Regions from separate parts of the Psychrosphaera ytuae genome, predicted to be linked through region 2. Evidence: predicted binding sites of a transcription regulator. Region 2 holds the regulator's gene; the other holds the start of a gene.
The links. The regulator sigma-54, encoded in region 2, starts transcription at its own class of promoters, with help from an activator protein. The targets are predictions, from matches to a motif close to GTTGGCACGNNNNTNGNNT.
Positions count from the first base shown of each region.

Region 1: the regulator sigma-54 is predicted to act here: its motif matches at 1,468-1,486, upstream of J1N51_RS11170 (nidogen-like domain-containing protein).

Region 1 is NZ_CP072110.1:2,500,121-2,503,545, reverse strand. Features, by position in the region: gene J1N51_RS11175 (bifunctional GNAT family N-acetyltransferase/carbon-nitrogen hydrolase family protein) at 1-1,310, opposite strand, end outside; gene J1N51_RS11170 (nidogen-like domain-containing protein) at 1,548-2,972, shown strand; gene J1N51_RS11165 (invasion associated locus B family protein) at 3,168-3,425, shown strand, end outside.
Region 2 is NZ_CP072110.1:2,673,140-2,676,564, forward strand. Features, by position in the region: gene ptsN (PTS IIA-like nitrogen regulatory protein PtsN) at 1-154, opposite strand, end outside; gene hpf (ribosome hibernation promoting factor) at 250-537, opposite strand; gene J1N51_RS11890 (RNA polymerase factor sigma-54) at 571-2,067, opposite strand; gene lptB (LPS export ABC transporter ATP-binding protein) at 2,116-2,841, opposite strand; gene lptA (lipopolysaccharide transport periplasmic protein LptA) at 2,841-3,356, opposite strand; gene lptC (LPS export ABC transporter periplasmic protein LptC) at 3,356-3,425, opposite strand, start outside.

The DNA.
Region 1 (3,425 bases), 170 kb from region 2:
CTTTCTACCTCCGGTAAGTTGCCGACTGAACCTGCGATTACGACATAACACTCGTTTTCTATGGCTCGTGCTTGAGCACAATGACGAACCCTTAGGTAACTGTTTTTGGTGTCGGTCCAAAACGGCACAAACAGAATATCCAATCCCTGTTTGGCTTGAATACGAGTTAGTTCAGGAAACTCAACGTCATAACAAATCTGGATGCCCACTCGCCCTGCATCCGTTTCAAATACTGCGATGCGATCGCCTCCTTGAATGACCCAGTCGTTTTGTTCATGTGGGGTAATGTGGATTTTGCGCTGTTCGTCTATTTTGCCGCTGCGATGACACAAGTAAGTCACATTGTAGATATTGTCGTTTTCGGCCAGTGGCATTGAACCCGTAATGATATTGGCGTTGTATTCCACAGCCATTCTCGACATGGCTTCTTTGAAAGTGTCTGTGTACTCGGCTAAGAAGCGAATGGCTTCAGTTTGGTTGGTTTGTGGGCCGAGTCCCATCAAAGGCGCGTTAAAAAACTCCGGAAACAGAATAAAATCACATTGGTAGTCGGACACGGTATCAACAAAGTATTCCACTTGTTTGAGCAGCTCTTCGACTGATTCAACGCAGCGCATTTGCCACTGTACAGCACCAACCCGAACCACAGATTTGGTCGACTCGAGCACCGTATCAGTAGGCTCGTACATTATGTTGTTCCACTCTAGCAATGTCGCGTAGCCTACCGACTCTTGATCCTCTGGCAGGTATTTTTTGAGGAGACGTTTGACCTGAAAGTCATTTGATAACTGAAACGATAAAATCGGGTCGTATATTTCTTTTTTGTCGACTTTTTCAATGTACTCGGTCGGCGACAGTGTATCTCGATAATTGTGATACTGGGGGATCCTGCCGCCAGCCAAAATTGCTCTTAAGTTGTATTGGCGGCATAACTCTTTTCTGGCGTCGTATAAACGGCGCCCCAAACGCATTCCTCTGTGACTTGCGGCAATCACAACATCTAGACCATACATAGCATCGCCATTTTCATCGCTATACACACGGTCATGACCATCAACAATATCTTCATAGGTATGCGGGTTAGAAAAACGACCGTAATCCACTTGCACACTTAATGCGATACCGACAATTTTGCCATCATCGACAATTCCAAGTTGTCCTTCTGGAAACTGATCAATCAATCGATAAATCGTGTGACTCGGCCATGCCCCGCCCAAGCCGGGATAAGCTTCATCCATTAGTTCTTTGATTTGAGGGTATTGCGCTTTAGTGAGGTTACAAATTTCAATTAACGTGGTTTCGGTGGACATGCCTACTCCTGTAATAAGGCAAATTAAACTGGTTTTATACTAGTTTATTCTTTGCTCAGTACCAGTTTTTCAATAGTAACTGCTTAAATTGTGTCTATTTTTTTTACAGGAAGTACAGTCAATTAATTATTTTCCCAACAAATTCAATAAGATAGCTAATGGCATTTTACTTGCTTGGGGTGAAGCTTTAAATCAATAACAAAATCAACCACCTACTAATAAAGGGACTTATAAAACATGAAGCTGTTTAAAAACCTTCTTGTTACTGTATTGCTGGCATTTACAGTAACTAAACAAGCTCAAGCTGATGTCATTTTGTACGGCATGGGCGGTGAATCACAATTGGGTGATATTGCTACTCCTAAAGTCGATGACGGCTCTAGTAATGAGTTACAGCTACCATTTACACTGAGCTGGGGCGGTAGTTCTGCAAGCACATTTTTTGTAAACACCAACGGTAATATTACTTTTGGTAGTGGGTTTACACGCTTTAGTGCGACCTCATTTGACAACGTACCATTCCCAATCATCGCACCTTTTTGGGGTGATGTAGACATTTCCTGTGATACCTGTGGCGACATTTACGTTGGTAGTCCTGAAGAAGGCGTTGTTGCCGTTACTTGGGATCGCGTTGCTGAATACGGTAATACAGAAAACTCGGCACGAAATACGTTTCAGGCTGTATTGATTGATCGCTCAGGTGACACCGGAGTCAATGGGGACTTTGATGTTGAGTTTCGTTATCAAAATTTAGAATGGTCAGACAATGCAAACGCAGGCTTTGGTCTTGGTAATGGTGCTCCGCCGATTGATGAGTGTGAAGTGATAGAAGACTGTTCTGATTTTCCACCGATTGATGATTGTGAGGTTAGTGACTGCGAAGGCTTTCCTCCTTGTGAAATTGAATCTGTTTGCGAATTTCTCCCAATTCCACAAAGCACTCAATTGAGCTCACTGAGCCTTGAACAAGATATTCTCGAAGCCCCAACTTATTACAGCCTGCCAGGATCGCTTACTGAAGAAGTATTGGAACTTGCAAATACGTCAAATTCTGGTGAAGAAGGTGTGTGGACTTTCTCTTTTAGAGATGGTCAATATGCAAGTGAAGGCCAAGCCCCTATCTCTTTAGATAATGTTGATTACATTCCAGAAGTTGGCGAGACCCCTGACAATCCAAGATTACCAGATGGTACAACTGAAGAAGGCGGTTGGGAGTTTGACTTTGAAATCGACTTTGGCGAGATTGTATTTATCGATCCAGATGTAGCTGTCGGTTATGACTACGTTGTCAATAGCGGCCCTAACTTTGCGTCAGTGATCTTACCTTCTGGTTTTGATGCTCGTTACGAGCTGTGGCTAATGGGTGCTAACGGATGGGAATTTGCTGACAACCTTGTTGCAGAAGTAGAGTACTTCTTTGGTCAAGGCGGTGTTTCTATGTTCCGTATCTTGGGCATTGATACTTCAAATATGATTGACCCAACTGACGCTCAAGCGTTCGTAACAGGTCTTTCGTTTGTGGCGGCTGGTACAATCGATATGTCGCAAACGCCAATTACTGAGTTTGTTGCTGACCCTGCCGTTGATGTTAATGAACCAAACGCGTTGATTTTACTATCGTTAGGCTTGGGCTTTTTGGCGTTTCGTCGCCGTAAAGCATAAAACAATTAACTAATCGACTGAGCTAACGCAATGATTCAACTCTGACTTTGTTGCGACTGGAGCAACCTTGGTTAGAGTTGGCAATTAGCCTTTCCAAAGCCCCAAAAGTAAATTACTTTTGGGGCTTTTGCTATTGTAAATCTCTGCTAACATAAGTTTCACTTTTTTAAATGGACTTTTAAACGGACTTTATAAATGACACGTCAAATTAAAGCTTTTACCTACTCCTTCTTTTTGGGACTAATAGCCCTAAGCCAATCTGTTACGGCTGAATCACAACCGCTAGCTTCTAACGATAAGTCCATTCACGGTTCTTGGAGTTACGAATGCAACAAAAACATGTGTTTTATCAGTCAAATGATCATGGCAAAACAAAAAGGTAAGATTGGTATTGCAGGCGGTGTAAATATCGCAATTGCGTCAAAACAGCGTCCAATTATGACCCTTAGGTTC
Region 2 (3,425 bases):
CACGGTTCATCAAACTCGCTAACACTTCAGAGCAGTTCAAATCCGGTAACTGGCTACTAGCAATCTCTGCAATATGTTCTAGGATTTTCTTTTTGCTTTGGCAGTCTGATAACACTTTGGTGCATTCAGGCTGCAGAAGTACTTTTAATTTCATGGCATTTTTACTGCTTGGGTCTTTTGATTTTCGTCTCAAAAGATGAGTTAAAAGGCGCCGTCCTTAGCGCCTCTAGTATTACTTAAAATTAACCTTTAGTGCCGAGTTAATTTTTCTTTGTGTTTTTTGACCTGACGGTCAAGTTTATCAATTAAAGAATCAATGGCTGCGTACATATCACTATGTTCAGATGTGGCAAAAAGTTCACCACCATTAACATGCATAGTCGCTTCTGCGCGTTGTATCAGTTTTTCGACGTCTAAAATCACATGGACGTTGTTAATATGATCGAAATGACGTTCTAATTTTGCAAATTTCGTATCTACATAGTCTTTTAATGACTCAGTAGGCTCGACGTGACGACAAGTTAGGTTAATTTGCATATGCTCTTCCTTCTTTTGATTTGATTGGTGAAACTACACCAATCGTTTTCTTTGGTTTGAAGGGGGAATGTTTAACGATTCCCGGTATTTTGCGATAGTTCTCCTGGCTACTTGGATGCCCTGTTCGGCCAGGATATCAGCAATCTTACTGTCACTTAGCGGTTTAGCTTGGTTTTCTGCAGCAACTAGCTTTTTGATTAAGGCGCGGATAGCGGTAGATGAACATTCACCGCCATTTTCAGTACTGACGTGACTTGAGAAGAAGTATTTGAGTTCAAATATTCCTCTTGGTGTGTGCATGTACTTTTGAGTCGTCACACGTGAGATTGTTGACTCATGCATATCGACCATTTCCGCTACATCATTCAATACCATCGGCTTCATCGCTTCCGGCCCATATTCGAAAAAGGCTTGCTGCTGTTGCACAATACAATTTGATACTTTTAACAATGTGTCGTTTCTACTTTCCAAACTCTTAATAAACCACTTAGCTTCTTGTAAGTGAGAACGAACAAACTGCGCGTCAGAATTGTTCTTTGCCGTTTTAGACAGTGAAGCGTATTGTTCGTTCACTTTAATTTTAGGCATAGAATTCGGATTTAGCTCAACTATCCAACGACCTTTTTTCTTAACCACGCTCACATCAGGGATGACGTAATCAATTTCGTCTTTAATCACTATGCTTGCAGGGTTAGGGTTGAGGGTTTGAATCAGCTCTAGTGTTTCTTTGAGCTCGTGTTCTTTGAGTTTGGTTTTGCGGATAATCGTGCGGTAATCACGGTTACCCAATAAATCTATGTGTTCTTGAATGAGGTCAATGGCCTCTTTTTTCCAAGGTGTGTCGTCGCTGTATTGACGTAACTGCACAACCATACACTCTTGCAATCCTCGGCATGCGACACCGATAGGGTCGAAGTTTTGGACGCGTTTTAAGACGGCTTCAACTTCTTCTATTTCAACGTCTTCAATATCAACTGCCTCTACAATGTCTTCAGTTGAAACAGTTAAAAAGCCTTTTTCGTCTATGGCATCAATGATAGCCGTGGCAATTGCCAGATCATGTTCAGAAAAAGGGGATAGATTAAGCTGCCAACGTAAATGATCTTGGATGTTGGTTGTAGTCTCACCTTGATAGACAGTGTCTTCACCTTCATAAGCCGGCCCAGAACTAGCAGGGGCTGCGCTCATGTAATCATCCCATGTAGAGTCTGTAGGAAGCTCATCTCCCATGGTTTGATCTTGCAGTGCTTCGTTAGTGCTTATCTCGTCCTTGGTCCATTCGATTTCGTCATCGTTACTCGCGCCGTTTTCTTGGCTTTCTTGATGAGTGTCGATTTGAGTAACTTCCGAGGCTTCTTGGCCATCGTAGTTATCAAAGTCATCGGACTCCAATAAAGGATTGCTATCCAAGGCTTCTTGGATTTCTTGTTGCAATTCCAAAGACGACAGTTGCAACAGTCTAATCGCTTGTTGCAATTGCGGGGTCATTGTTAACTGCTGACCCATTTTGAGTTGGAGTGTAGGTCTCATCTTATCCGGAACTTACTGACTTAATTAAGATTATCTCTTTATAAATTATCAAAGTTTGAACTGGTCACCAAGATAAACTTGCTTAACGATCTCACTTTCTAAAACTTCCGCTGGGGTGCCTTCGGCAATTAGCTCCCCATGACTAACGATATAGGCTTTTTCACAGACATCAAGTGTTTCACGGACATTATGATCTGTAATTAACACGCCAATGCCCTTTGCCGTGAGTTGTTGAATAATTTTTTTGATATCGATCACTGAGATAGGATCAACACCAGCAAATGGTTCATCAAGCAAGATAATTTTAGGGTCTGCTGCAAGTGCTCGGGCAATTTCGACTCGACGTCGCTCACCACCGGATAGCGCCATACCCTGGCTATCTCGAATGTGGTCAATATGAAATTCGGCGATTAAATCATCCAGTAAATCAGCTTGCTGGTTTGCGTCAATGTCTTTACGCATTTGCAAAACTGACATGATGTTTTGTGAAACCGTTAATTTTCTGAAGATAGAAGACTCTTGCGGCAGGTAGCCGATTCCTTTTCGAGCTCGAACGTGCATAGGTTCGTGACTCAAGTCTATGTCGTCGAGCTGAATCAAACCTTTATCATTTGGTACAAGGCCAACAATCATGTAAAAAGTTGTCGTTTTGCCAGCACCATTGGGGCCTAATAAGCCTACGACCTGGCCGGCTTCTACTGACAAGCTAACGTCTTTGACGACCTGTCGACTTTTATATGACTTCGCTAAATGTTGAGCGACTAACTTTGTCATTAATCGTTACCTGAATCTTTTTCGTTATTTGTTTTTGGCTTGATTTTGATGGTTGTTGTAACACGACCATTGTTCTCGGTGCCACCAACTGCTTTAACGCGTTTGTTTTCTAAATCGAATGTAATGTTACCGTTTGCACTATCAACCACAGAACCGCCTTGACGATACTTTGCAGAGCCTCTCAATTCAAGAATTCGCTCGTTGACCAAATAGATGACTTCTGTCGCGTTCGCTTCTAGTTCATCGCCTTCTGAACTGCTCTGTGAAAAGGTAGCTGGACTGCCTTTTGCGATCAATTTTTCGGCGGCACCGTCTTTTGTGATGACATATAGCTCATCCGCTTTGATTTTCATCGAACCTTGGTTGATCTGAACATTACCTTTGAAAAACATAGTGTTCTTTTTAAAGTTTAAGTCTTGCTCTTGTGCATCGATAGTCAGGTCATCTGACGCCAATGCATTAAAAGTAGATAACAGAGTCAAACCCAGGGCTATAGCAAATTGTTTTATCGTCATTATTGATTTCCTTTCAGAATGGTTTGTACGTGTTTCGTCATTTTAACTCTGCCTTCTTTCAAATCAGCA